2 regions of the Micromonospora sp. NPDC000089 genome follow, and region 2 is predicted to be linked to the other one. Evidence: riboswitches for the same ligand, from Rfam matches in the RefSeq annotation. Region 2 holds a riboswitch; the other holds the start of a gene.
The links. A riboswitch is a leader RNA that binds a small molecule or an ion and turns the genes downstream of it on or off. The one in region 2 is predicted to bind S-adenosylmethionine.
Positions count from the first base shown of each region.

Region 1: linked by a shared signal. The riboswitch ahead of thrC (threonine synthase) and the one ahead of ACFY3U_RS13155 (ABC transporter substrate-binding protein) in region 2 are both predicted to bind S-adenosylmethionine.

Region 1 covers NZ_JBIAZT010000007.1:61,784-76,166, forward strand. Annotated here, with positions in the region: gene ACFY3U_RS15045 (GNAT family N-acetyltransferase) at 218-748, shown strand; gene paaN (phenylacetic acid degradation protein PaaN) at 858-2,531, opposite strand; gene ACFY3U_RS15055 (GNAT family N-acetyltransferase) at 2,584-3,603, opposite strand; gene thrC (threonine synthase) at 3,856-5,142, opposite strand; SAM riboswitch class I at 5,154-5,289, opposite strand; gene ACFY3U_RS15065 (hypothetical protein) at 5,393-6,115, opposite strand; gene ACFY3U_RS15070 (TetR/AcrR family transcriptional regulator) at 6,350-6,937, opposite strand; gene ACFY3U_RS15075 (nuclear transport factor 2 family protein) at 7,021-7,437, shown strand; gene ACFY3U_RS15080 (winged helix-turn-helix domain-containing protein) at 7,522-7,755, opposite strand; gene ACFY3U_RS15085 (hypothetical protein) at 7,977-8,507, shown strand; gene ACFY3U_RS15090 (DivIVA domain-containing protein) at 8,659-8,922, shown strand; gene ACFY3U_RS15095 (hypothetical protein) at 8,910-9,185, shown strand; gene ACFY3U_RS15100 (DoxX family protein) at 9,234-9,701, opposite strand; gene ACFY3U_RS15105 (ABC transporter permease) at 9,847-10,773, opposite strand; gene ACFY3U_RS15110 (alpha/beta fold hydrolase) at 10,773-13,745, opposite strand; gene ACFY3U_RS15115 (hypothetical protein) at 14,118-14,383, shown strand, end outside.
Region 2 covers NZ_JBIAZT010000005.1:336,160-350,542, forward strand. Annotated here, with positions in the region: gene tatC (twin-arginine translocase subunit TatC) at 1-834, shown strand, start outside; gene ACFY3U_RS13135 (SCP2 sterol-binding domain-containing protein) at 1,011-1,388, shown strand; gene ACFY3U_RS13140 (glycogen debranching N-terminal domain-containing protein) at 1,385-3,424, shown strand; gene ACFY3U_RS13145 (amino acid ABC transporter ATP-binding protein) at 3,492-4,241, opposite strand; gene ACFY3U_RS13150 (amino acid ABC transporter permease) at 4,241-5,050, opposite strand; gene ACFY3U_RS13155 (ABC transporter substrate-binding protein) at 5,088-5,942, opposite strand; SAM riboswitch class IV at 6,190-6,301, opposite strand; gene ACFY3U_RS13160 (fasciclin domain-containing protein) at 6,522-7,172, shown strand; gene ACFY3U_RS13165 (hypothetical protein) at 7,272-8,180, shown strand; gene ACFY3U_RS13170 (RNA 2'-phosphotransferase) at 8,328-8,885, shown strand; gene ACFY3U_RS13175 (hypothetical protein) at 8,852-9,058, opposite strand; gene ACFY3U_RS13180 (GAF and ANTAR domain-containing protein) at 9,145-9,882, opposite strand; gene ACFY3U_RS13185 (carbohydrate-binding protein) at 10,149-11,516, opposite strand; gene ACFY3U_RS13190 (catalase) at 11,632-13,884, opposite strand; gene ACFY3U_RS13195 (Na+/H+ antiporter) at 14,009-14,383, opposite strand, start outside.

The DNA.
Region 1 (14,383 bases), on a different contig from region 2:
CCACTTCCTCACTGTGCGCGGCGTTCCACCACCCGGCGCCGACGGGGACGGCACCGGAGGCCCACCCTTGCGGCTGGCCGGCGACGACCGCGCAAGGTGACCGAAATCGCACGCTACACGAGCAGTGACGGCACCGCACGACCACAAATCGGCACATTCCGCCACGGTTTGCGGTGTCCGAGCCATCGTCAGCCGTCGTTGCGGTATGCATGGCGGCATGACACCTGCCCCGGCCCACCCGGACAACTCGACGGTCACCGTCCGCCGGGTCCGGCCCGAGGACGCCGCCCGGATGCGGGCGCTGCGGCTGGAGATGCTGGCCGACACCCCACTGGCCTTCCTGGAGACGGTCGCCCAGGCGGCCGCCCGCCCGCACGCCGAGTACGCCGCCCGGATCGCCCAGGTCGCGGCGGGGCGGCACACCGCCCAGTTCGTCGCGGAGGCCGACGGCCGGCTGGTCGGGCACGCCGGCGGCACGGTCAGCCCGGACGAGCCGGCGCTGACGGTGGTCTACGCGGTGTACGTGACCCCGACCTGGCGCGGCAGCGGGCTGCTCGGCGCGCTGGTCGACGCGGTGGGCGCCTGGTCCCACGAGTGCGGCCGGCCGCAGCTGCTGCTGGAGGTGGTGGTCGGCAACGACCGCGCGTACCGGGCGTACCAGAAGATCGGCTTCACCGACACCGGCGTACGCGTCCCGCACCCCACCGTCCCGGTCATGCGCGAACTGCAGATGCGCCGCCCCGCCTGACCTCACGCTCCCCGCGGTCATCTGCTCAGAGCGCAGTTTTCACGCAAGGAGTGGCCATCCGGCGGCAGATGGCCACTCCTTGCGTGAAAGCGCGCGAATGGGTAGGGGGTCAGGCGTGGCGGCGGGACTGCACGATGCGGAACCGGTTGGCCACGTACGCGCCGTCGGTCAGGGCGGAGTTCGCCGCCGGGTTGGCGCCGCTGCCGTGGAAGTCCGAGAACGCGGCCGACTGGTTGACGAAGACCCCGCCGGTCAGGTTGCAGGACAGGTGCACGCCGACCTCGATCGCGGCGCCCTCTGCGGCGTCCAGCACCGCCTCGTCGGTGGAGTACACGGCGGCGGTCAGCGCGCCCTTCTCGCCGACCGTGCCCCGCATGATCTCCAGGCTGTGCGCGGTCGACTCGGTGGCGATGGCGAACGAGATCGGGCCGAACCACTCCCGGCCGAACGTGCCGGTGTCGTCCGCGGCCAGCTTGACGATGGTCGGCGTCCGCACCACCGCGCCGGGCAGCGTCGGGTGCTCGACCGTACGCGACTCGAGCACCGGCTCGCCGACCTTGGTCACCTCGTCCAGCCGCTCCAGCACCCCGTCGTTGACGATCGCGCCGGTCAGCTCCACGCCGCGGGCCGGGTCGGCGGTGAGCTTGCCGACCGCCGCGGCGATCCCGCCGGCCACCTCGTCGAAGCTCTTGTGCCCCTGGTCGGTCTCGATGCCGCCGGCCGGGATGAGGATGTTCTGGCTGGTGGTGCACATCTGGCCGCTGTAGAGGGTGAGCGTGAAGCCCAGGTTGCGGCACATCCCGGCGAAGTCGTCGGTGGAGTCGACGACGACGGTGTTGAGGCCGGCCTTCTCGGTGTAGACGGCCGCCTGCCGGGCGTTCTCCTCCAGCCAGTCGCCGTACTCGGTGGAGCCGGTGAAGTCGACGATCTTCACGGCCGGGTGCAGGGCCAGGGTGGAGGCCAGCTTCTCCCCCGACGCCTCGGGGGCGAGCTGCACCAGGTTCGGGTCGAAGCCGGCCTCGGTCAGCACCTCGCGGGCGTACCGGACGGTGATCGCCAGCGGGAGCACCGCGCGCGGGTGCGGCTTGACGATCACCGGGTTGCCGGTGACCAGCGAGGCGAACAGCCCGGGGTACGAGTTCCAGGTCGGGAACGTGTTGCAGCCGATCACCAGCGCCACCCCGCGCGGCACCACGTGGAACGTCTTGCTCATCCGCAGCGGGTCGCCCTTGCCGGCGGCCTTCTCCCAGCCGGCCGTCGCCGGGTGCCGGGTCATCTCCCGGTACGCGTACGCGACCGCCTCCAGCGCCCGGTCGAGCGCGTGCGCCCCGCCGGCCTGGAAGGCCATCACGAAGGCCTGCCCGCTGGTGAACTGCACCGCGTTGGCCAGCTCGAAGATGTGCTTGTGCAGCCGGTCCAGGATCTCCAGGCAGACCCCGGCCCGGGCCTGCGGGCCGGCGTCCCGCCAGGCCGGCAACGCGACTGTCGCGGCGCCCACCAGCTGGTCGGCGGCGGCGTGCGGGTAGCGCACGTTCAGCGCCAGGCCGAACGGGCTGCTCTCGGTGGCGACCGTGTCCCCGTCGCCCGGCTGGTCCAGCGGGAAGTCGCCGTTCAGGTACGCCTCGAACGCCGCCCTGCCGTCGGCGGCGGCGGTCTCGCCGTACACCCGGGGGCTGGGGGACTCGGGGTAGGCGGACCAGTACCCGCGCTCGGAGATCGCGGTCAGCGCGCGGTCCAGGGTGTCGGCGTGCCTGGCGTAGAGGGGGTGCGGGGTCTCCGTCATGCCCGCCATCATGCAACAGGAAGCCCCCAGATCAGTAGGGGCGTGTCACAGTTCAGATCGTCAACTGCCAGTTGGTCCACGCGTCGACGGGGCGGAAGCCGAGCCGCTCGTTGATGGCGATCATGTGCTGGTTCTCCGCCGCGTTCCAGGTGTCGATGACGCGTACCCCGGGCTCGTGGGTGAGCAGGTGGTGCAGGTTCTCGGCCTTGGCGATCAGGCCGAGCCGGTGCCCACGGTGGTCCGGGTCGACGATGGTGATCTGCTGGAACGCGTGCCAGTCGGCGGCGGCGCCCACGTCCAGCAGGGTCCAGGCGACCAGCCGCCCGGACGCCTCGTGCCGCATCCCCAGGTGGTAGCGCCGGCGGCCCCGGGCGTCCAGCGCCCGCTCGGTGCCCCGGACCCGCTCGGCGTCCACCTGCTCCGGCTCCCACTGCACGTCGCCCATCGGCGCGTCCATCAGCAACCGGCCGTCCAGGTAGGCGACGTCCGCGACGTACTCCGGCCCGGTGGCACCCTGCCAGCAGACCGACTGGTAACCCTCGGCGCGCGGGCGGGCCTCGGCCAGCGCCGCCCGCAGCGCGAGTCGGTCGATCTCACCGACGTCGAGACGGCGACGCACCTCGGCGAGCGCGGGCCGGGCTCCGGTCGCGGCGGCGAACGCGTCGCCCGCCACCGATCGGTCCGGCCCGTCGGGCAGCGCGGAGACCGTCATCGTGACCGCCCGCTTGCGCCCCTGCTCGCGCAGCAGACGCACCCCGTACGCGTGCAGGGCCCGGCCCACCCCGCGGCGCCGCAGCTCGGGGTGGACCACCAGCTCGGCGGTGGCGTTGTCGGTGTTGTCGAGCTGCGGCAGGTCGAGCTGCAGGTAGCCGGCCGGCACCCCGTCGAGGCGGGCCAGCGCCCAGAGCGTCGCGGTGCCGGGCATCGGGGTGGAGAACAGCGCGTCGAAGCGTCGCCGGCAGAACGGCGGGAAGTCCGGCAGGTCGGCGTCGTTGGCCGCCGCGCCGATCCGGTACGCCTCGTCGACCGCGGCCTGGTCGGCGCCGTCGAACGACGCGATCGTGATGCTCATGTCGGGGAGCCTGGCAGCCGGAAAAGCGATCGGGCCAGCGAATTACTCGCTGGCCCGATCGGACGTGGTCGGGAGGGACACTCGCACAACGCCTCCGGCGTTGGGTCGTAAGAACTTCAAAAGTCTCCGGCGAAATGCCCTCCCGCACGGAGCATCTTGCGCCGCCTGGTTCCTGCCGTCAAGTCCCTACCGGCGGGTTTTTCCACACTCACAGCAAACCGCCAGCTACTCCCCGGTCTGCCGCCTCGGGCCTCAGGAGAGCAGGCCGGCGTCCCGGGCCGCGCGCAGCGAGGGCTTGATGCGGTGGGTGGGGCCGACCTGGGCGGCCACCGCGTCGATGGTCTTGAGTCCCTCGCCGGTGTTGAAGACGACCGTCTCGGCCGTCGGGTCGAGCCGGCCGGACTCGACCAGCTTGCGCAGCACCGCGACGGTCACCCCGCCGGCGGTCTCGGCGAAGACCCCGGCCGTACGGGCCAGGTCGCGGATGCCGGCGCGGATCTCGTCGTCGTCGGCGTACTCCATCCAGCCGCCGGTGCGGCGGACCGCCTCCAGGGCGTACGCGCCGGCGGCCGGGTCGCCGATGTTGAGCGACTTGGCGATGCCGGTCGGCTTGACCGGGGTGATGGTGTCGGTGTCGGCGTGCAGCGCGGCGGCGATCGGGTTGCAGCCGGCCGACTGAGCGCCGAAGACCTTCCAGCCGCCGGCCGGCGCCTCGACCAGCCCGATCTCCACCAGCTCGGAGAACGCCTTGTCGACCTTGGTGAGCAGCTCGCCGGAGGCCATCGGGATCACCACCTGCGCCGGGATCCGCCAGCCGAGCTGCTCGGCCACCTCGTACCCCAGGGTCTTGGAGCCCTCGGCGTAGTAGGGCCGGACGTTCACGTTGACGAAGGCGGTGTCCTCGAACTCGTCGGTCTCCACCAGCTCGCCGCAGAGCCGGTTCACGTCATCGTACGAGCCGTCGATGGCGACCAGCTCGCCGCCGTACACGGCGGTGGTGATCACCTTGCCCTGCTCCAGGTCGCCGGGGATGAAGACCACCGAGGGGGTGCCGGCGCGGGCGGCGTGCGCGGCTACCGAGTTGGCCAGGTTGCCGGTGGAGGCGCAGGCGAAGCGGGTGAAGCCGAGCGCCTTCGCGGCGGTGAGCGCCACCGAGACCACCCGGTCCTTGAACGAGTGGGTCGGGTTGGCGCTGTCGTCCTTGACCCACAGCGGCGCGGTGATGCCCAGCTCGGCAGCGAGCCGGGGGGCCGCCACCAGCGGGGTCAGCCCCGGGTCCAAGGTGACCCGACCGGCCGGGTCCTGACCGGCGGGCAGCAGGCCGGCGTACCGCCAGATGTTCTGCGGCCCGGCCTCGATCTGCTCGCGGGTGACGGTGGCCAGCGCGGCGGCGTCGTAGTCGACCTCCAGCGGGCCGAAACACTCGTAACAGGCGTGCTGGGCGGCCAGCGGGTAGCGCGCCGAACAGGCGCGGCAGACCAGGGCGCGGGCGGGGCTGGCGGCGGTGTCGATACCGGCGGCGGGAAGCGTCGACGTCATGTCGAGGAGTCCTCTCATCTTTCCCCGCACCGCACGGTGCGGCGGGGACGGAATTGGCACCTGCCCCGTCGGTCGCTCTGCGGTGAGCGCACGGGGTGGTTGCCGGGGCGTCGTCGGGCCGTATCCCTCAGCCCCTCTGGATGAGGTATGCAGTTGTGCCGCCGAGTCTAGCCAGGCCCGCCGCGATCGCCGAGGCGCTCCCATCCTGTGAACCGGGCCCGCGGCCGGCAGCCGCGGACCCGGCGCGGGATCAGTCGAGCGCCGGCAGGCTGGCCGGGCCCTTGTCCACCAGGACGAACGTGGTCTCCGGCCCCGAGTCGGCCAGTTCCTCCGCGATCAGGCCCGAGCTGCCCTCCGGGTTCCAGCGCAGGTACGCGTCGCGGTTCTGCACCGCGTAGGTGGCCCGGCCCTGGTTGTCCTTCCCGGTGCCGACGAAGGTGAAGAACTGGCTGGCCTGGCGGGTGTCGCAGGCGGCGGCGACCAGGGTGAGCGGCTTGCTGCCGTTGGTCTTGATCGACAGGCAGTACGGCTCACCGCCGGACCGCAGCTTGCCGGTCTTGATCTGGTGCCGCCCGCCGGGCGCGGGCACCGGCACGAACAGCGCCCGGTCACCGAAGTCGCCGGACACCTCGGCTCGGCCGGAAGCGCCGACCGTGAGCACCGACTCGGGCACCTGGCTGCCGCGCCAGCGGGCGAAGAGCTGGACCTGCCGCTTACCGGAGAGCAGCCCGGCGGGGGCGGCCGTCGGCCGAGGCGTCGCGGTGGCCGTCGTGCCCGTCGGGGTCGGGCCGGGCTGCCCGGTGGCCGGGGCGCTCGGCGTCGCCGGGGTGGATTCGACGGTGGCGGACGCGACCAGGGTCGGAGACGGCGTCGACGCGGTGCCGCCCGGGTCTTCCGCCGCGCAGGCCTGCTGGCTGGCCGCGAGGGCGGCGAGCGTGACGAGGACGGCGGTGCGACGGTACGGAACGGCCATGTCTACTCCTGTCGTCGACGGGCGGCGGGTGCGCCACCGTCTGCTGTGGATCAAGGACATGCCCTGTTTACGGTCGGGGTAAGCACCGGGTTGCACCCATTGAGCGGAAATGACGGCCGCCGGCTCCACCACCGCCGCCCGGTCGGTGACGGCGGTGAACGGCCGGTCGCGCCGGTAGGTCGCCGCTGGAGATCTGGGTGAGACGGTTGCCGGAACGGCAGAGCCCGCGGCTCGCTACAGGGGCGTCGGCGACGCCGGCGGCGGTGTGGTCAGGCTTTGAAAGCACGGGCGCAGCAGGTCGATGATCTGCTCGGGCGGCGCGTCCGCGAGGTGCGTGAGGCGCAGTAGGTATCGATCAGCTATGACGCCGTGGATGATCGCGCTGAGCAGACTCGCGCGCAGGTCGGCGTCGGGTGTCGGAATCGCCTCGGTGAGCTGGTTGAGCTGGGGCTCACCGGCGGCTCGGTAACGATCGGCGGCGTCGGCGTTCGTGAGCATGGAGCGCAGCACCGCCAGGGATGCCGCCGGCTCGCCCGCCAGGCGCCGGCCCAGCGACGTCAGCAGCGCCTCAGCGACCTCGCCCGAGGTGCCGCCGGGCACCTCGTCGGTAGGCACCTCGACGGCCTTGGCGAAGAGCAGGTCCTTGCTGCCGAAATAGTGCATGACCAGTCCCGCGTCGACACCGGCGGTCGACGCGACGGCCCGGATCGTGGTCCGCTCGTAGCCGCGTTCGGCGAAGATCTGGCGGGCCGCGGCGAGGATGCGCTCCTCGCTCTGACGGCGCTGCTGCGCCCGCGTCGGGCGGGGGCTTGCTTCAGGCACGAACTCATTCTACGGCCGTTGACCGGCCACCTATTGCGTTCTACGCTCGTTCAATCAACAAGCGTTGAACCAAAGGGGGTGCCATGCCCGCCACGTCACGCGAGGTCGTCGAGCAGATCCTGCGCGCGAGCCGCGATCAGCACACCGAGGCGTTCGTCAACCTCTTCGCGTCGGACGGCTACATCGAGTGGCCGTACCGACCCGCGGGCGTCGCTGGCCGAGTGGAAGGCCGCGACCAGATCCGCGAGTTCCTGACCGCGCAAGCCAACGGTCTGGTCACGTTCCACGAGTACCGCGACATGGTGATCCACGAGACCATCGACCCGGAGGTGGTGATCGTCGAGTACGAGGCCCACGGCACGGTGATCCCCACCGGCGCACCCCTGCACCAGACCATCATCGCCGTTCTGCGGATCAGGGACGGCCTGGTCGTCGCGTACCGCGACTACCTCAACCCCCTGGTACTGGCCGAAATCCTGGCCAGCCTCGGCAACGCCTGACGGGCAGCCTCCGCCCCCACTCGATTCGCCCACCTGCCTGCGACCCGATCAGGCAGCCGAGCCGAATCAGTCAACTGTCGCCAGTCACTGCCCGGTGTTGCCATGGCCCCGGACGAAAACACCGCGCCCCTGGTGCCCTTCCACCAGGCCCTCGGCTCGCAGCGTCAGCATGGCCGAGCGGATGACCTGGGTGGAGACGCTGTACTGAGCGCACAGCTCAGAGATCGACGGCAGCTTGTCGCCGGGCTTCAGGTCGCCGGATCTGATCTTTTCGCGAATTTCGTCGGCGATACGGACGTAGAACGGCGTGACGGACATGGCGGTGCTCCCTCGTCGGCAGCACCATCTGACCACTCTTCGCTTATGACATCAAGTTCTTGGTGTTACAGGGCTTGCGCATCTGACACTAGGGATCATATGTTGAGGACGAGGCGCCCCTCGTCGGCAAAACGGGGACGGCTCATCCCCGGGCTCGCCCGGCCGCCGGGGCGGCAGTCTCTGCCGTCCCGGCACCCATCCACAACAGGAAGGTCTGCGCCTTGACGGACTGCGAGATACCCGCCGCGCACGCGGTGTGGTCGGCCGAGCAGGTGGCCGGCGAGCTGCGCGCGACATACCTGGCGGTGGCCGCCGCCACCGTGCTGCTGGATCGCACCAGCGTGGGTTCCGCGCACCCGGCGATCCACCTCGCCCGGCGCAGCGGCGAGGACGCCCTGGACCTGGCCGGCGACGCGGAACAGGAGCTCAGGGACGGGATCCACCGCCTGCGCGCCGAGGCCGGCCACCGGGAGTTCGCCACCGTCGGCGGGCTGATCGAGGTGCTGGACACCGTCCGGAACCAGTTCGGCGCGGCGGCCGACCGGATCGCGCGGCTGCCGGACCGGATCACCGCCGCCGGCCGGCAACTCGCCGCCGCCGATCCGTCCGGACTGGCCGCCGAGGCGGCGACCGAGCAGTGGCGGCACGCCGCCGCGCAGCTCCACCTGATGGCGCAGAGCCTGACGTCGGCCGGTAACGCGCTGGCGTCGTACACCGGCGGGTTGTCCGGCGTGGACGCCGCGACCAGCTGAAACCTGCTCGCGGACGCCGCGATAAGGAGACGGGCCCGGGGCGGGTGCCGGGCTCCGGCCGGTGCGCACGCGCGGTCGTGCCGGTCGACCCCGCCCGCCTCGGCGCCGCCCCGCCCGAACCAGACCTGACGACCCGGAAAGGCGAGACAGCGTGATCTACCGAGCCATGCAACGCCTGCTCCCGCAGCACGTGCGCGAGGCGACCTTCGGCGTCCGCCGGTGGCGCGGCCTCGACCCCGCCCAGGTGTACGCCTACCTCGACCGGGTCGCCGACGAGCTGGATCGGCTCGCCCGCGACCTGGCCACCGCCAACACCGAGGGCGAGCGCATCCGGGTGGCGCTGCGCCAGTGGCAGTCCCGGCACACCGACTGCCACCTGACCACGACGGCCACGAACAGCAGGTGGTTCCGGTGACCGACCCGCACTGGATCATCCATCTGCCGACCACCCTGACCCGGATCGACGAGGCCGGCGCCCTGGCCATGGCGTTGCGCCGCTCCCTCGGCCACGTGCTCGCCCTCGACTTCGGCGACACCACCCTCAGCGAGGAGGACCGCCAGTCGGTGCGTACCCGCGTGTGGTGCGACCGCCGACTGCCCGCCGGTGGACGATGCGCCCAGCCCCACGCGCACACCGGTGGCTGCGCGGCGGAGGATCCCGCAGGTCCGGGCGAGTGAGCGGTTCGTAGGTCCTGAAGGTGCGCGCCGCTGGCCCGCCGGCCGTCGTCAGACCGGCGTGGCGGAGCGGCGGCGGCGCGGCACCACCAGTCGGGTCCGCAGCCCCCGGTCCCCGGGCTCGGTCGTCCGGCGTAGCGCGTCGAGCGCCCACGGGCCCGCGCCGAGCACCGCGATCAGCGCGAACGACCAGCAGAACAGCACCGCCACCTCACCGCCGTTGCGCAGCGGCAGCAGGTCGTGGGGCTGGTGGACGGTGAAGTACGCGTACGCCATCGAGCCCGAGGCGAGCAGCGCGGCCACCCGGGTGAGCAGCCCGACGAGCACCAGCGAGCCGCACACCAGCTGGATGAGCGCGGCCCACCAATCCGGCCACTGGCCGGCCGGGAGCGCCACCCCGGCGCCCCGGTGACCGCCGAGGACGCCGAACACCGAGGCCAGTCCGTGACAGAGGAACAACAGGCCGAGAACCATGCGAAAGAGGGACAGGGCGGGGCCACGCAGCGGTTCGGGGTTCATCTGGCGCCTCCAGGGCGGATCGACTGCCGCCAGGATGCGCTGTGAATCTAATTACCGCGATGATTCCTGTTTGTCATAATCTGCCATCTCGATCACCCGCCCACTCCGGATCCGCAGCACGGCATGGTCGGGCAACGCCGGCCCGTCAGCTGGTGACGTCCTTGCGGGTGAAGCGCCAGAACGCGAGCCCCCAGAACAGCGTGGCGTAGCTGATCGCGGAGATCGCCCCCCGGACCACGTCGTCGGTCTGCACCGGGGTGGACAGCAGCCCCAGCCAGGCGCTGCTGTAGTGGGTGGGCAGGAAGTCGCGCAGCACGCCGAGCGCGGTGATCTGGTCGAGGATGCTGGACAGGATCCACAGCAGCACCGCGCCGCCGACCGCGCCGAGCGCGGCGTCCGTCGACACCGACAGCAGGAACGCCAGGCCGGCCACCACCAGCAGTACGACCGCCAGGTAGCCGAGCACCGCCAGCAACCGCAGCAGCCCGTCGGCCGGCGCCAGCTCGGCCGCGACCTGGCTGCGCAGCGGCGTCCAGCCGTACCGCAGGGTGCCGGCGAGCAGGGCGGTGCCGGCCAGCAGGACCAGGGCCAGCGCCGAGTACGCCAGCGCCACCACCAGCTTCACCGTGAGCAGCCGGGCCCGGGGCACCGGGACGGCCAGCAGGTAGCGCAGGCTGCCCCAGCTCGCCTCGCTGGCCACGGTGTCCCCGCAGAACAGCGCCACCACCACGACCAGCAGGAACGACGCCGAGACGAAGATCGAGAACAGGGTGAAGTTGAGCCCGCCGGAGGTGGCCAGGTCGACCAGGCTGGCGAACTCGTTGCGCCCGTTGTCGTCGCCGCCGCCCGAGTCGAACTGGAAGGCGATCAGGATGATCAACGGCAGCAGCACCATGAACCCCAGCGCCAGCTGGGTACGCCGCCGCGACGCCTGCCGGCGGAACTCCGCCGCGAACGGCATGGTGGCCGACGGCCGGTAACCCGCCGCCGCCCCCGGCCCGGCCGAGGCGGCGCCGACCGCCGCCCCCGGCCGACGGCCCGCGTCGCCCGCTCCAGCTGAAGAGCCCGCCATCACCGGTCCCCGCTTCCCCGAGAGTTCTCGCCCACCAGGGCGAGGAACGCGTCCTCCAAGCGCCGCCGCGGCACCACCCGGTCCACCCCGATCCCGGCCCGGACCAGCTCGGCCACCACCTCGCTGCGCGCGGTGCCGTTGGTGTCCACCACCAGCCCGCCCCCGCCGCGGCCACCGCCCCCGGCAACACCGCCATCGTCACCGTCGTCACCAGCACCAGCACCAGCACCGGGACCGGCGGCCAGCGGCGGCAGGTCCCCGCCGTCACCGGCGCCCAGTACCCGTACCCCGTCCAGCCGGCTCAGCACGGCCCGCGCGGCGTCCGGGTCGGTCACCTCGAACAGCGTGCTCGGCGACTCGCCGACGATCTCCTCGACCGGCCCGGACGCCACGATCCGGCCCTTGTTGACCACCACGGCGTGGGTGCAGGTCTGCTCCACCTCGGCCAGCAGGTGGCTGGAGACCAGCACCGCCCGGCCGTCGGTGGCGTACCGCTGGAGCACCCGGCGCATCTCGGCGATCTGCGGCGGGTCCAGCCCGTCGGTCGGCTCGTCCAGCACCAGCAGGTCCGGCAGGCCGAGCATCGCCTGCGCGATGGCCAGCCGCTGGCGCATGCCGTGGCTGTAGTTCTTCGTCCGGCGGTGCACCGAGTCGCCCAGGCCGGCGATCTCCAGCGCCTGGTCGAAGTGCGCGTCCTCCCACGGCCGGCCGGTGGCCTTCCAGTACGCCCGCAGATTGTCCAACCCGGACAGGTGCGGCAGGAAGCCGGGCCCCTCGACCAGGGCGCCGATCCGGGACAGCACCGGCGAGCCCGGCACCAGCCGGTGCCCGAAGACGTAGATCTCGCCCGCGGTCGGCTGGGTCAGCCCCATCAGCACCCGCAGCGTGGTGGTCTTGCCCGCGCCGTTCGGGCCGAGCAGTCCCACCACCTGGCCGGGGTGCACCTCGAAGTCCACGTTCGACACGGCGACGAAGCCGTCCGCGTACTCCTTGCGTAGTTGCCGGACGGCGAGCGGGACGCCCGCGTACCCGGGATGGACGGAGCTGTCCTGGCGACGGTGCCGGCGGCGGGCGACCAGGACGACCACCACGAGCCCGACCGCGATGGCGGCCAGCAGCCCGACCAGCACCCAGCGCCAGACGGTGGCCGTGGTGGGGATCGGGTCGGCGACCACGGTCGGCAGGCTGACCGGCCCGCCACCGGCCGCGACGGTGTAGACGGCCGGCTGGGCCGGCGTGGTGTACGCCTGGTCGGAGGTGGCGACCGCCACCCGCAGCCGGTGCCCGGCCTCGAACCGGCGGACGATCGCCGGCAGCGTCACGCTCACCGGCCGGGCCGCGTCGATGGTGCGCGGCAGCCCGGTCAGCCGCACCGGGGCGACCAGGCCGTCCGGCAGCGTCGCCGCGCCGTTCGGGTCGACGTCGTAGAGCTTGACGAAGAGCACCGCCTCGCCGGTCGGCGAGGCGGCCCGGATCGAGAAGGTCGGCGCGCCGACCACGTCCACCGCGTCCGGCAGCGGCGCCGACTCGAACCGGGCGTGCTGGCCGGGCACGTCGCCGGCCACCCCGTCGACCAGCGAGCCGAGCGCGCCGGCGAACGGCACCGACGAGATCGCCGCCGGCTTGCCGTTCGGCGGGTTGGCCACCGGCTGCGCCGGCCCGGTCACCGCGACCTCGCGGCGGGCGTCGCCGGCCACCCCGGGGTAGTCGGTGGTCCGGTAGCCGGTCGCCACCAGACCCCGGTCGAGGGCGTCGAAGCCGGCGATCCGGGAGAAGGTGAAGTCGTCGCCGGGCGTCTCCCCGGAACCCTTCACGTAGTGGTCGAGCCACTGCGCGGTCAGGAACTTCACCCGGTCCGAGTCGTTGGTGGGGCCCGACCCGCCGTCGTGGCCGCCGGTGAACCAGGCGACCCGCACCGGGGTGCCGGCGGCGGCGATGCCGCGCGCGTTGGCGTCCGCCTCGGTGAGCGGGAAGAGGGTGTCCGCCTCGCCCTGCACCAGCAGGGTGGGCGCCTTGATCCGGCCCAGCACGCCGGCCGGCGAGGATCGCCGCAGTAGGTCCACCGCCGCCTGATCGGCCCGCCCGGTGGTGGCGATCCGCAGGTACGCGGCGCACACGTCGGCGGCGAACCGGCCGCAGGACGGGTCCGCGGCGGCGCCCGGCGCGCGGCCGGTGGAGGTGCCGGGGCCGGCCCCGGGCTGCGGGCTGGGCGCGCCGGCCGACGCGGGCGCCTGCTCCGGCTGGGCGGCGGCGGTCGCGCCGGACAGGCCGGCCGGGCCGGAGCCGGCGTTGCCGCCGCCGCCGAAGAAGATCCCCGCCCAGCCTGACTTGAACACGCCCTGGGTGGCCGGCCCGCCGGTGCTCTCCGGCAGGAAGGACCGGGACAGGTCGTTCCAGGTGATCATCGGGACGATCGCGTCCACCCGCGGGTCCTGGGCGGCGAGCAGCAGCGCCAGGCCACCGCCGTACGAGCCGCCGACCACGCCGACCCGGGGGTCACCGGCGCCGTCGGTACGGATGTCGGGGCGGGCGGCGAGCAGGTCCAGCAGCCGTTGCGCGTCCCGCACCTCGTGGTCGGGGCTGTCCAGGTGGATCTCGCCACCGCTGCGGCCGAAGCCCCGGGCGGTCCAGGCGAGCACCGCGTAGCCCTGGGCCACCAGGTCCTCGGCGTCGGCGCGGACGGAGTCCTTGGTGCCGCCGAAGCCGTGCGCGAGCAGCACCGCCGGCACCTTCCGGTCGGCGCTCGCCCCGTCGGGCAGCCAGAGCGTGGTGTCCAACGTGACCGGCTCGTCGCCGGCCGGCCCGGACCGCACGGTGACCAGGGCCGACTCGGTCCGATACCCGGGCCGGTCCGGCCGGGCCGCCCAGACCGCGGCGGCGGCCAGCAGCACGACGACCACCGACCCGACCACGACCCGGCGCCGGTTGGCCAGGACGCGCTTCACCCACGCGGCCGACAGCGGTGATCTCATGCGGCTCACGGTACGGCCCGCTTGCTGAGCGTTGGCTGAGATCCGCCGTACGTCCGTCCGGCTGGCCCGTTCGGTCCGCCGAACCGGTCGACCACCCGCCGTCCAGATCGAATCCGCCCGGACGACTTCGGATCACGTGAATTCCGACCCTCATCCGAAATCCCCTCCGACCCGTTCAAGCCGACGCACTCGACGCACGATGCGTGTCCAGAAGGTCAACAACACGTGACATCGCTCCGAGTGACGCGAAACTGACTAACCAATCGCGACCTGCACCGGGCCCGCTTCGACTACTTTTCCGGTCCGGTGGACGGGACCGGGTTGGCGACCCCCGCACACCGGTCACCCCGCCGTCGCCGGAGGAGACGAACCATGACAGTTCCCGGGCAGCGGGTCGGTCGACGGCCCTCCACGCCCGGCCGGGTGCTGCCGCTGGTGTTGGTGGTGGCGCTGCTGGCCCCGATGGCGCTCCTCTTCGTCCAGGCCTACCGGCTCACCGGCGCGGACCGGGACCTGGCGGCCGACGAACGGCGCGGCGTCGAGTACCTGCGCGCCCTGGGGCCGGTGACCGAGGCGCTGGTGGACGCCCAGTCCGCCGCCGTCGCCGGGCGCCCCGCCGGCCGCGAGGCGCTGGACCG
Region 2 (14,383 bases):
ATCCTGGTCGGCTTCGGCTTCGGCATCTGGCTGGCCGAGCCGGTGCGGCACCTGCTCTCCCAGCCGTACTGCAACCTGCCGCAGGCGATCGACAAGGCCACCGGGCAGTGTCGGTTCGTGCAGCTCGGCGTGGCCGACCTGTTCCTGCTCAACCTGAAGATCGGCCTCTGGGTCGGGTTGATCGTCGCGGCGCCGGTCTGGCTCTACCAGCTCTGGGCGTTCATCGCGCCCGGCCTGCACCGGCACGAGCGGCGGTACGCGTACATCTTCACCGCCCTCGCCGCGCCGCTGTTCGCCGCGGGCGCGGTGCTGGCCTTCTTCGTCACCACCAAGGGCCTGGAGTTCCTGCTGGAAATCTCTGGGCCGGACATCGCCACCACCCTCGAGGTGACCCGCTACATCGGGTTCGTCACCAACCTGATCCTGCTGTTCGGGGTGGCGTTCGAGTTCCCGCTGGTCGCGCTGATGCTCAACTTCGTCGGCCTGGTCAGCGCGCGCAAGCTGCTCGGCTGGTGGCGGGTGGCGATCTTCGTGTTCTTCGCCTTCTCGGCGGTGGTCACCCCGACGCCCGACCCGTTCGGCATGACGGCGCTGGCGGTCTGCCTCTCCGCGCTCTACTTCGGCGCGGTCGGCATCGCCTTCCTCAACGACCGGCGCAAGGGTCGCCGCACAGACACCTACGCCGGCCTGGACGACGACGAGGTGTCGCCGCTGGAGCTGGACGACGAGCCCGTCCCGGTGGCCTCCCGGGTCGACTTCGCCGACCCGATCGAGGCGCCCGCCCCGGTCCCCGCGCCCCGGCCGATCGAGCCCCGCTACGACGACATGACCTGACCCGCCCGGGTCACCGACGACGCCGTTCCCGCATCCCCGGGGGCGGCGTCGTTCGCGTCCGGGCCGCCTGCGATTCGTCCCCGCCCGGGGTGGACCGCTGGCTAGGCTGAGGACCGCGTCCGGAACTTGCGGGCCGCGTCGCGACGGCGGCCGGTCGACTCTGCGGAAGTGGTGCGATGGCGGACACGGTCACCCGGTTCTTCGACGACCTGGCCCGCCACGGTCACGAGCGGCTGCTGCCCAAGACGAGCGGCACCATCCGGTTCGACCTGCGGCACGGGCACACGGTCGACCACTGGTTCGTCGAGTTCGGTGGCGGCGCCGTCCGGGTGACCCGGGACGAGCGGGACGCCGACACGGTGATCGGCGCCGACGAGGATTTCTTCCGCCGGATGGCGCTCGGCGAGGCCAAGCCGTTGACCGCGTGGTTGCGCAACGACATCACCGCCGAGGGGCAGTTCCGCTTCGTGGTGATCCTGGAACGGCTCTTCCCGGCGCCACCGGGGGCGCGCCATCCGCGGTCGCTGGTGCGCAACAGGCGGGTCCGGCGATGAGGAGCGAGCTGGTCCGGATCCTGGACGGCAACATGTTCGTGCTGAGCGAGGGCAGCGGCGACATCGAGGCCAGCACGCACAATCCGGGCGGTTTCTTCGACTTCGACACCCGCTTCCTGTCTCACTGGCGGTTGAGCGTGAACGGGGAGCGGCTGAACCCCCTGGCGGTCGACCAGCCGCACTACTTCGAGGTGCGGTTCTTCCTGGTGCCGGGGGTGCCGACGCACTACGTGGACGCCAAGGCGTCGGTGATCCGGGAGCGGTCGCTCAGTGACGGCGCGGTCGAGGAGCGGCTGACGGTGATCAACCACGACGCGGAACCGGTCGACTACACGGTGCGGGTCGACGCCGACACCGACTTCGCGCCGGTGACCGCCGTGCAGCAGCGGCGGCAGCCGGTGGGCCGGCTGGACCGGCGGGTCGAGCCGGGTCGCCTGGTGCTGGCCTACCGGCGGGAGCGGTTCCGGCGGGAGACGGTGGTGTCGGTGGCCGAGCCGGCGGAGATCGACGAGCAGGGGGTGACCTTCCGGTTCCGGCTGGCGCCGGGCGAGCGGTGGACGACCGTGGTCCGGGTGGTCGGTGCGGTGTTGCGCCCGGACGGGCAGGACGTCCGGACCAGCCTGTACCACCATCGGCCGCGGTCGCGGTCCCAGCTGCGGCACGACCTCGACCGATGGTTGGCGCGGGCGCCCCGGATCAGCTGCGACTGGGAGGTGTTCACCGAGACCTACCGGCGCAGCCTGGTCGACCTGGCCGGCCTGCGGTTCTCCCCGCTGACCCTGCCGGACGAGGTGCTGCCGGCCGCCGGGCTGCCCTGGGTGGCCACCCTGACCGGCCGGGACAGCATCCTCACCAGCCTGCAGGTGCTGCCGGTCGCGCCGGAGATGGCGGTGGCGACGCTGCGGATGCTCGGCATCGACCAGGGCGCCGTGCTGGACGACTTCCGGGACGAGGAGCCGGGCAAGATCCTCCGGGAGTTCCGCTACGGCGAGCCGGCCGCGTTCGAGGAGGCACCGGACTCGCCGTACTACGGCAGCGCCGACGTCACCCCGCTCTACGTCGTCCTGCTCGACGAGTACGAGCGGTGGAGCGGGGACGTCGCGGTCGCCCGGGAGTTCGAGGCGGAGGCCCGGGCCGCGCTGCACTGGATCGACGAGTACGGCGACATCATGGGCGACGGGTACGTCTGGTACCAGAGCCGCAACGAGCGCACCGGCCTGGAGAACCAGTGCTGGAAGGAGTCCGCCGAGGCGATCTCCTACCGGGACGGCCGGCTGCCCGGCCTGCCGCGCGCCACCTGCGAGCTGCAGGGGTACGCGTACGACGCGAAGCGCCGCGGCGCCCGGCTGGCCCGGGAGTGCTGGGGCGACCCGGAGTACGCCGACCGGCTGGAACGGGAGGCGGCCGAGCTGAAGCGACGGTTCAACCGGGACTTCTGGGTGGCCGACGGCGAGTACTACGCCCTGGCCCTGGACGCCGACGGCGCACAGGTGGACGCCCTGTCGTCGAACATCGGCCACCTGCTGTGGAGCGGCATCGTGGACGAGGACCGGGCCGGCGCGGTCGCCCGGCACCTGGTCGGTCCGCGGCTGTTCTCCGGGTGGGGGGTGCGCACGCTGGCGGCCGGCGAGGCCCGGTTCAACCCGCTCGGCTACCACGTCGGTGCGGTGTGGCCGTTCGACAACGCGCTGATCGCCGCCGGGCTGCACCGGTACGGGTTCCGCCGGGAGGCCGGCGTGATCGCCGAGGGCATCATCGACGCGGCCGGCTACTTCGCGGGCCGGCTGCCGGAGGCGTTCGCCGGGTTCGGTCGCGAGCAGACCGGCTATCCGGTGTCGTACCCGACGGCCAACAGCCCGCAGGCGATGGCCACGGCGGCCCCGATCCAGCTGCTGCGTACCCTGCTGGGCCTGGAACCGTACGGCGAACACCTGGTGGTGGCGCCGGCCCTGCCGGCGCGGTTCGGCCGGCTCGAGATGCTCGACATCCCCGGCCGGTGGGGCCGGATCGACGCCATCGCCACCACCCGCGACTGACTCCGCGCCCTGCCGGCCCGGCCCGCGCCGGCCGACCGCCACAGCTGAGTCGGCGCGGACCGCCCGGTCAGAGCACCTGGGACAGGAAGCGGCGCAGCCGCGGGTGCTCCGGCGCCTCGAAGATCGCCGCCGGCTCGCCGGCCTCCAGCACCACCCCGTTGTCCATGAAGGCGACGGTGTCGGCGACCTGCCGGGCGAAGCCCATCTCGTGGGTCACCACCACCATGGTCATGCCCGCCGCGGCGAGATCCGCCATCACCGCGAGGACGCCCTTGACCAGCTCCGGGTCGAGCGCGGAGGTGGCCTCGTCGAAGAGCATCACCTGCGGTCGCAGCGCCAGCGCCCGGGCGATCGCCACCCGCTGCTGCTGCCCACCGGACAGCTGCGCCGGGCGGGAGTCGGCCTTGGCGGCCAGCCCGACCAGCTCCAGCTGGGCCCGGGCCAGCTGGGCCGCCTCGTCCTCGGGCAGCTTCTTGAGCTTGCGCAGCGCGAGGGTGACGTTGCGCAGCACGCTCAGGTGCGGGAACAGGTTGAACTGCTGGAACACCATGCCGACCCGCTGGCGCAGGGCGTCCGGGTCGTCGCCGAGCACGCTGCGCCCGTCCAGCAGCACGTCGCCGGAGTCCGGCTCGATCAGCCGGTTGATCGTGCGCAGCAGAGTCGACTTGCCGGAGCCGGACGGCCCGATCACGCAGGCGGTGCCGCCGCGCGCGACGTCCAGGTCGGCGCCGCGCAGCACCCGGTTGGCGCCGAACGCCAGGTGCACGTCGCGCACCGCCAGGCTGACCGGGGTGGTGGTGCCGGTGTCGATGCTCATCACTGTTCCTCTCGTCCGCCGTCGGAAAGCGCGCCGCCGGCCGGCACACCGCCGGGCAGCGGGTGCTCGCCGGCCAGGGCCAGCTCGTCGTCCGGCGCGGCGGGCGGCCGGCCCTGCCGCAGCCGCCGGTCGATGGCGTTCACCGCGTGCGTCAGCGGCACGGTGAGCAGCAGGTAGCACAGCCCGGCCAGCAGCAGCGCGGACTGGTTGCCGGTGTTGGCCGCGTAGTCCTGCCCGATCCGGAACAGCTCCCGCTGGCTGGCCAGCAGGCCGAGGAAGTAGACCAGGCTGGAGTCCTTGATCAGAGCGATCAGCTGGTTGACCCAGGCCGGCAGCACCCGGCGCACGCCCTGCGGGACGATCACCAGCCGCATCGCCTCGCCCCAGGAGAAGCCGAGCGCCCGCGCGCCCTCCAGCTGGGCGGCCTCCACGCTCTGGATGCCGGAGCGGAAGATCTCCCCGAGGTACGCGGCGGCGATCAGCGACAGCGCCAGGATGCCCAGCGGGTACGGGTTGGGCCCCCACAGTCGCAGGCCGAGCGGGGCCAGGCCGACGCCGATGAGCAGGATGGTGGCCGCCGCCGGCAGGCCCCGGAAGACGTCCGTGTAGACCCGGGCCGGCCAGCGCAGCCATCGGGTACGGGAGATGCCGCCGATGGCCAGCAGCATCCCGAACACCGAGCCGAGTCCGGCGGCGGTGACCGCCAGGATCAGCGTGTTGGGCAACCCCACGGTCAGCATCTCGGGCAACGCCTCGCGCATCGACCGCCAGTCGAAGAAGGTGTCCCAGAGGGTGCTCAACGGTTCCATGTCACCTACCGCCCCGCTCGCTCGTCGTCTCGTACCGTCAGGAGGTGGCCGACGCGGACGGCGCCGCCGCCGTGCCGCTGCCCGGGGTGAAGTCGGCCGGGATGGGCCGGCCCGGGTAGTACTGCTCCTGCAGCTTCTTCCAGGTGCCGTCGGCGATGACCTCGTCGAGGCCCTTGTTCAGCGCCTCGCGCAGCGTGTCGTTGCCCTTGGCCACCGCGTACGCGGTCGGCGCCGGGCTGAGCTCCTTGGCCGCGACGGTGATCTTGCCGCCGCTGTCCGCGGCGGACTTCTCGCCGATCTCGGCCGGGGCGATCCACGCGTCGGCGGTGCGGGACCGCAGCTGGTTGAGCGCCGCGTTGTAGTCCGGCACCCGGACCGGGTTCAGGCCCTTGCCGGTGGCGTAGTCGTCCTGCACGGTGCCCTGCACGACCACCACCCGCTTGCCGCCGAGCTGGTCGAAGCCGGTGATCGGCGAGCCGGCCGGCACGTCCAGCCCGAAGTAGCCGAAGTCGTAGCCGTTGCCGAAGTCGACGGTCTTCTTCCGCGCCTCGGTGATGGTGATCGAGGAGCTGCCCACGTCGAACTTGCGGTTGTTGACCTGGGACAGCAGCGCGGAGAAGTCGGTGCCGACGAACTCCACCCTCAGCCCGATCTTTCCGGCCACCGCGGTGAGCAGGTCGTTGTCGAAGCCGGTGAACTTGCCGTCCTTGAGGTAGACGTTCGGCGGCGCGTCGGTGAGCGTGCCGGCGCGCAGCACGCCCGGCTGCTGTAGCCGGTACGGGTTGTCCGCGGCGGCGGACGAGTCGCCGCCGCAGGCGGTCAGCGTGGTGGCGGCCAGCACGGCGGCGGCGCCGAGGACGGCCACCTTGGACAGGGCGGGAAGGAAACGCACGGGTCACTCCAGAGAGGTCGGTCGGCGGGCGTGCGGGCACGCCGGGGAGCGGCGGGCCCGTCGGGCGCGCCGTTGCCGGTGGTACGAGGAGAAAGGCGAGTCGTCTACTGCGCGGCGGGACGGCGACAGCCGTCGCTGCACACCCGCATCAGGTCGACGTGCCGTCGCCGGGTCAGCGGAACGCCGGGCGGCGGGGTGCGGTGGTGCGCAGACATGGTTCTCCAGAGTCGGTGCTGACCTGGGAACCAGGCCACGCTTGCACCGGTGCCACACCGGTGCCTGGTCCTCACCCGGAGCACCCCACCGTGGCGGAGGGTTGCCGGCCAGCGAGCCGGGGCTTGACGCTGGCGCTCATGACCTGCCGGAAACGGTAGCAGCAACCCGACGGTGATCGTCCAGCCGTTATGACGGCCCTCACGTCCGCCCCTTACCCGTGGTGGCCGTGGACGGCCGGGCGGGCCGGGGGCACCGGATTCGTCGAAGCTGTTCGCGACGGGGTGCATCCGCAGAGCGGGGGTGCGGCGAAGCAATGGTCGTGACGACAGTCACCACCAGCTCGCACCGACGAAGGGTTCGCCGATGAACATCGCACGACTCGCCGCCAGGGTCGCCGTGGGCGTCATGGCCACCGCGCTGGTCACCACGGCCGTCGCGCCGGCCGCGCAGGCCAGCGGCAAGACGTTGGGCACGAAGAGCCTGGCCGCCGTCCTGACCAAGGACACCAGCGGCTTCGACCGCAACTCGCGGGACTTCGACGTCCTCACCGCCGCCGTGCTGGCGGTGCTGGACGCCAAGCCGAACTCCCCGGTCAAGGTGCTGACCGACGGCAAGACGGCGCTCACCGCGTTCCTGCCGACCGACGCCGCGTTCGAGGAGCTGGTCCGGGACATCACCGGCGCGCACCGGCTCCCCACCGAGCAGGCGGCCTTCACGGCGGTGGCCGGGCTCGGCATCGACACCGTGGAGAACGTCCTGCTCTACCACGTCGTCCCGGGCGCCACGATCGACCGCAAGGCGGCGCTCAAGGCCGACGGCGCCACGCTCACCACAGCGCTCGGCGCGGGCCTCGGCGTCGACGTGCGCCGCCACTGGTGCTTCACCCAGGTGCGCCTGGTCGACGCCGACACCAGCGACCGGGACGCGCGGGTGATCCGGTTCGACATCAACAAGGGCAACCGGCAGATCGCGCACGCCGTCGACCGGGTGCTGCGCCCGATCGACCTGCCCTGATCGACCGGCCCTCGACCGTCGGCGCCCGGGAGCCCTCCCGGGCGCCGACGCTCGTCCGGGCTCGCGGCGGCCGGGTCGGCCCGTGACATGATGGCGGCCATGGCGAAGCAGCAGGACGTCGGCGGGTCCGACCGGCACAGCGGGTCGGACGGCGCCCCACCCGGCGCGACGGTGGACGGCGTCGACGCGCGCCTCGCCCTCGCGCAGGATCCCGCGACGCCTCAGCTGACCCTCATCGACCTGGCCGCCGACCCGTCGCCGGTGGTCCGCGCCGCGGTCGCGATCCGTTCCGACGCGCCCGCGCAGGCGCTGCGGCCGCTGACTCGCGATCATGACCGACACGTCCGGGAGGCGGTGGCGAGGAACCCTTCGACGTCGCCCGCGAACCTGCTGCGACTGGTCAGGGACGCCGACCGGTGGGTCCGGTGGGCGGTGGCCGGGAATCCGGCCTGCGACGAGGCGATCCGCCGGGTGATGGCGGACGCCCGCGACAAGGAACTGCGCGGGCTCCTCGCGGAGCGGAGCGACCTGGAGCCCGAGATCGCCGCCCGACTGGCCGGCGACGTCTCGCCGGAGGTGCGGGAGCGACTCGCCACCCACACCCCGCACGCCGACGTGATCGCCACCCTGCTGGCCGACCGGACGGCCCGCGTCCGCAAGGGCCTGGCCCGTAACCCGCGGACGACCGTCGCCCAGCGCAGCGTGCTCGCCCGGGACCCGGTGGTCGACGTCCGGGTCGCGCTGGTGCTCTCGGTCGAGCTGACCGAGGCGGACCTGCGCGACCTCGTGGACGACCGCGCCGTGCAGGTGCGGATGGCGATGGCGACCTCCGAGCTGGTCCCGGCGCACATCCGGGAGGCGCTCGGTCGCGATCCCGAAGGCATGGTCGCCGACGCCGCCCGTGACTTCCGGCCGGGGGCGGGCGCCGCCTCGGCGGTGCGGGCTCCGCGCGTCGGTCAGCGGCCCACCGGGACCGCCCGCGGCCGGGCCGGCGACTCGCGGGGCTGACGGCGGTCGGGGCGTCACCCGCGGATCCTCCTACTCCTGCGCCCGGATCAGTCGCAGCGGCGCGGCACGGAGTTCGGGATGTCATCCGACGCGCGGGACGGTAAAACCGGGTCGAGCGCCGGCGCCGGCTTGGTCCACAATGGCGGTGTGGAGCACCGGGCACTGGTACGGCTGAGCAAGCGGATGTCCCTGGCGTTGCGCCACGAGCCGGCCCGGTTCGGCCTGCGACCCGACCCGGGCGGCTGGGTGCCGGTGGCCGACCTGCTCGCGGCGCTACGGATCGGGCGACCGGCCCTCGACCAGGTGGTGGCGGGCAACGACAAGCAGCGCTTCGCGGTGCGGCGGGACGCCGACGGGGTCGAGCGGATCCGGGCCAACCAGGGCCACTCCTACCCGGTGGACCTCGGCCTCGCCCCGGAACCGCCGCCCACCCGGCTTTACCACGGCACCGGCCCCGGGGCGCTCGACTCGATCCGGGCCGGTGGGCTGCACCGGGGCGGGCGACACCACGTACACCTGTCGCCGGACGTGGAGACGGCCCGGCGGGTCGGCGCGCGCCGCGGCGCCGAGCCGGTGGTCCTCGCCGTGGACGCGGCGGGGATGGCCCGGGACGGGCACGTCTTCTACCGCAGCGCGAACGGGGTGTGGCTGACCGACGCGGTGCCGGCGGCCTACCTGGTCTGGGAGATGGCCGGACCGGCCTGATCGCGGGCCGCCGCCGGTCGGTCGGTGTCGAGCCGCAGCTGGTCGGCGCCGGTCAGCCCGGAGCAGGTGCGCGACCTGCCGGGACGGTCGCCGCAGGTCAGCTCGCCGCCGGCCCCGCGGATCAGCCCGTTCGTGTCCAGCAGCGCGCAGGCCGTGCAGGTCGAGCGCACCAACGGCCCGGACCACCACGACCGGGCGCTCGTGCGGGACGTCCAGCGGCAGGGCCGGCGTGACGGTGGGCGCGTCCGGCGCCGGCCGGTCAGTCGCCGTCGAGCCCCGGCCGGCCGGCCGGCACGTGCGGCCGGCTGATCTGCCGGACCAGCGACTCGGCGACGTCCCGCACCTTGCGGTTGGAGTTCTGCGACACCTTGGCGAGGATGGCGAACGCCGCGTCGGGGCCGCACCGGCGCTGCCCCATGATGATCCCCTTGGCCTGTTCGATCACCGCGCGGCTGCGCAGGGCCACACGCATCTGCTCGGCGAGGCTGGCGGTGCTGTCGTAGAGGTGTGCGTTCGCCAGCGCCACCGCGGCGTGGTCGGCGAAGGTCTGCGCGTCCGCGCTCACGTCGTCGAAGACGTACGGCGCCCGACCGTAGACGTTCAACGCGCCCACCACCGCCTCCTGGATGGGCAGGCCGAGCGACATGCTGCTGCCGGCGCCCGCGGCGTGCGCCCGGGCCGCCCACTCCGGCCACCGGCTCTCCGTCGCCATGTTCCGCACCATCATCACCGCGCCGGTGGTGGCCGCGTCCAGGCACGGCCCGCGGCCCTGCTCGTACTGCCAGCCGTCCAGGCGCAGTGCGAGATCGCCGGTGGACGCCGCGGTGTGCGCGTCCGTGCCGTGCACCAGGGTGACCGAGACCTCCGCGGCGCCCGGGATGCTGGCCCGGGCGACTTCGGCGATCCGGTTGAGGACGGTGTCGAGGGTCGTCTCGTCGTGGCGGATCGATCCCAGTTGGAGGAAGGCCTCGGTGAGGTCGAGCGGTGACTGCGGCATGGCGTCTGACGTCCTTGCGAACCGGCGCGCTCGATCCGGCGGAGCCGGCAGCGCATGGCGGGAGCGGTCCGTCCCGTCCACCGCTGATGCGGCTGCGCGGGGTGGACCGGGGGGACCAGCGCCGCTGCTTGACGCTCGCGTCCGGCGCCCCTGTGGACGCCGAATGCGGAGCACCACATTACCGGCCCGTCGGCCGCCGCGGCCACGGACACCACCCGCCGCCCGGCGGGACCGCCGATCGTCGGCCCCGCCGGGGAAACGGTCGGTCAGCGACCCTGCAGCGCCCGGACGTTGTCGCCGAACGTCCAGCCCTTCGCGCCGTCCCAGTTCACCGACCAGGTCATCAGCCCCTTCAGGGCGCCGTGGTAGGTGTTCCAGGCCTGGGCCACCGCCGCCGGGGCCAGGTAACCGCCGCCCGCGCCGGGCTGGGCGGGCAGGCCGGGAACCTGCTTGTCGTACGGCACCCGGACGGTGACGCCCTGCACCACGAGGCCGGCGTTCAGGCAGTCGGTCTGCGCGACGAAGCCCGGCACCGTGCCGGCGGGGTACGACTCGCCGGCGCAGCCGTACATGCTGCCGTTGTAGTACTGCACGTTGAGCCACCAGAGCCGGCCGTTGTCCGCGTACCGCTTCACGATCGGCAGGTAGGCGCCCCAGATCGAGCCGTAGGTGACGCTGCCCCCGGTGACGTACGCGGTCTCCGGCGCCATGGTCAGCCCGAAGTTCGCCGGCATCTGGGCGAGCACCCCGTCGATGATCCGGATCAGGTTGGCCTGCGAGGGGGAGAGCCGGTTGATGTCGCCGCTCCCGCTGAGCCCGGTCTCGATGTCGATGTCGATCCCGTCGAAGTGGTACGCCTTTAGGATCGGCACCACGGTGGCGACGAACCGGTCGGCGACGGCGGCGGAGCTGAGGTCGATGCCGGCGGTGGCGCCGCCGATGGACAGCAGCACGGTCAGCCCGGCGGCCTTCGCCTGGCACATCTGCGCCGGGCTGGGCACCCGTACGGTGGCGTCCATGCCGTCCTCCCAGAGCGCGGTGCCGTCGGCGCGGATCACCGGAAAGGCCGCGGTGACGACGTTGTAGCCGTGCGCGCCGATCCGCGGGTCGGTGATCGGGATCCAGCCCAGCGGCGGGTGCACGCCGTTCGCGGCGCCGTCCCAGTTCTCCCAGTACCCCTGCAGGACCCGGCCGGCGGGCCGGGACTTCACCGCGCAGGCCCCGCCGTCCGGCGGCGCGGTGCCGGACGGGGTGGCCGTGGCGGTGGGCGACGGCGAGGTGGTGGGCGAGGGCGAGGTGGTGGGTGACGGCGGCGCGGTGCTGGTGGGGGAGGGTGTCGGGGTTCCGCCCGGGTCGCAGGCGCCGAGGTCGCGCCAGAGCGCCGGCGTGGCGGCCGGGTTCCAGCCGGCGCCGGGTGGCGGGGTGTGGGTGACCAGCGCCTCGTAGCGTCGGCCGGCGTAGCTCACCCGGGTGCCGGCGGGATAGCTGGTGCCCTCGGTCCAGGCCGGCGCGTCGCAGGCCGCGAGGGTGGTCGTGCCGGTCGCGGCGAGCCCGGTGGCCGCCGGGCCGACGGCCGCGCCGGTGGCGAGCGCCGCCAGCGCCAGCACGGCGGTGGTTCCGCGTCGAAGTCGCATGACATGCCTCCTCATCGATGGGCTGGAGGCTATCAGTTAACTTTGTTAAACGTAAACCGGCGCCGGGCACGCGGAAGGGGGCCACCCGACGCCGGGCGGCCCCCTCCGTGGTGGGTCAGGCGACCGAGGCGGGGAACCGTTCCCAGACCCGGTGCGCGGCCATCAGCTCCTGGACGCCGGACAGCGCCGCGGCGGCGCCGTCGGCCGCCAGCACGCCGGGCGTGCCGGTCACCCCGGCCTGGTCGAGCACGGTCGCCCCGGCGCCCCAGGCGCCGATCGCCTTGGCGTGTCGCCAGCACTCCTGCACCAGCAGCAGCACCCGGGGGTCGACCGCGGCCGGCGTACCCGCCTTCGCGTCCGGCGTCGGCAGCGCGTCCGGCGCCGGCGCCGGCGCGCCGGCCAGCAGCAGGGCGTCGAACTCGACCGACCGGCCGGTGGCGAAGGTCCGCTGCACGGCCAGGTCACCCACCGTCCCGCCGTGCGCGGCGATCAGCAGCGGCACCAGGCCGGCGGCGAGCACCGCCCGGCGTACCTCGCCGACGCCGTCGAGGTCGGACTCCGCGTCCACCACGATCCCGACCGTCCGGCCGTCGGCCGGCCACTCGCGGCCGACCTGGGACAGCGCCGGGCTGGGCGCGACCTCGGCCAGCGGGACGGTGGGCTGCGGCGCGGGCAGGCCCAGCCCGGCGGCGACCTGGGCGCACAGCTCCGGGTCCACGTTGGCCAACGCCCGCAGCTGCCGCTCCTTGATCGCCTGATGGTAGCACTTGCCCAGCTCGAAGGTGTACGACCGGATGATGTGCTCCCTCTCGACCGGCGACATGCTCAGCCAGAACAGGCGCGCCTGGCTGTAGTGGTCGTCGAACGAGGCGGGGTTCGCCCGGACCTTCGGGGCCTCGGCCACGGTGACCGGCACGTCGAGGAACGCGTGCTCCGCGTCGCCGGCCGGGAACGGGTTGCCGCCGTCGAGCGAGTTCGGCCGGTACGGCGCCACCCCGCCGTGCACCGCCTGCTGGTGGAAGCCGTCGCGCAGCATGTCGTTGACGTCGGCGTGCGGGCGGTTGATCGGGAGCTGCGCGAAGTTCGGCCCGCCCAGCCGGGTGAGCTGGGTGTCCAGGTAGGAGAAGAGCCTGCCCTGCAGCAGCGGGTCGTTCGTCACGTCGATGCCGGGCGGCAGATGCCCCAGGTGGAAGGCGACCTGCTCGGTCTCGGCGAAGAAGTTCGTCGGCGTGCGGTTGAGCACCATCCGGCCGATCGGCTGCACCGGCGCCAGCTCCTCCGGGACGAACTTCGTCGGGTCGAGCAGGTCGATCCCGTCGAAGGTCTCGTCCGGGGTGTCCGGGAAGACCTGGATGCCGAGCTCCCACTCCGGGTACGCGCCGGCCTCGATCGCGTCGTACAGGTCGCGCCGGTGGAAGTCCGGGTCCATGCCGCTGAGCAACTGCGCCTCCTCCCACACCAGCGAGTGCACGCCCAGCTTCGGCTTCCAGTGGAACTTCACCAGCACCGTCTCGCCGGCCTCGTTGATCATGCGGAAGGTGTGGACGCCGAAGCCCTCCATCGTCCGGTACGAGCGCGGGATGCCCCGGTCGGACATGTTCCAGATGGTGTGGTGCTGCGCCTCGGTGTGCAGCGAGACGAAGTCCCAGAAGGTGTCGTGGGCGCTCTGCGCCTGCGGGATCTCCCGGTCGGGGTGCGGCTTGCCGGCGTGGATGATGTCCGGAAACTTGATGGCGTCCTGGATGAAGAACACCGGCATGTTGTTGCCGACCAGGTCGAAGGTGCCCTCGTCGGTGTAGAACTTGGTCGCGAAGCCGCGGGTGTCGCGCACGGTGTCGGCGGAGCCCCGCGAACCGAGGACGGTGGAGAACCGGACGAAGACCGGGGTCTCCCGACCCTTCTGGAGGAAGCCGGCCCGGCTGACCGCCGCGCCGCTGCCGTACGCGGTGAACACGCCGTGCGCGCCGGCGCCCCGGGCGTGCACCACCCGCTCCGGGATCCGCTCGTGGTCGAAGTGGGTGATCTTCTCCCGGAAGTGGTGGTCCTGCAGCAGGATCGGGCCGCGCGGCCCGGCCTTGAGGGAGTGGTCGGTGTCGCGCAGCCTGGCCCCCTGCGCGGTGGTCAGGTAGGCGCCCTGCTGGCCGTTCGCGGTCGTCGGCGCGCCGGTGGTGGCACCCGTCGGGGTACGGGTCTGCGGGGCGCCCTGTTCCGGCTTGGGCGGCGGCGGGCCGTGCGGCGTGGTCGGCTCGTCGAGGGGCGGTGGGGCGCTGCCCGGCGCGCCGGGAATCTCCGGCTTCACCACGTCGGCGATCTTCTCTGCGGCGGCCTCCACGGCGTTCTTGACGGCCTTGGCGGGGTTGGAATCCACTGGACGAGTCCCTCCAGGAGCTGAAGAAGCATGCCCCAACCGCCCTACCCTCGCCCGAACGGGCAAAACACGGGCAAGGTCGGCATCGGGCCCGGCCGGTCCCACCACCGCCGCGCGCCCCCGGTCAGTCCTCGGTGTCCGGACCGAGCAGCCGGATCTCCTCCAGATCCAACGCCGCCTGCACCTCACGCAGCACGGTGTCGTCGATCTCGTTGGCGTTGCGCAGCCGGGTCAGCTCGCGCCGCTTGCGCTCCAGCACGCCGAGCCGCAGTCGGCGGTCCAGCTCGCGTTCCCGCTCCGCCTCCTCGCCGGACTCGGCGGCCGTCGACTCCGCCAGGTGCCGCTGGTAGTCGCGCCGCAGCCGCTGCGCCGCGTCCGCCGACGCGCCGAGCTCCGCCGCCACCTCGGGCAGCGCGGTCAGCGCCGCCTCGCTGGCCCGCACCCGTGCCTGCCGCACCTCGACCTCCCGCTGGGCGTCGCCGCGCAGGCCGGCCCAGGC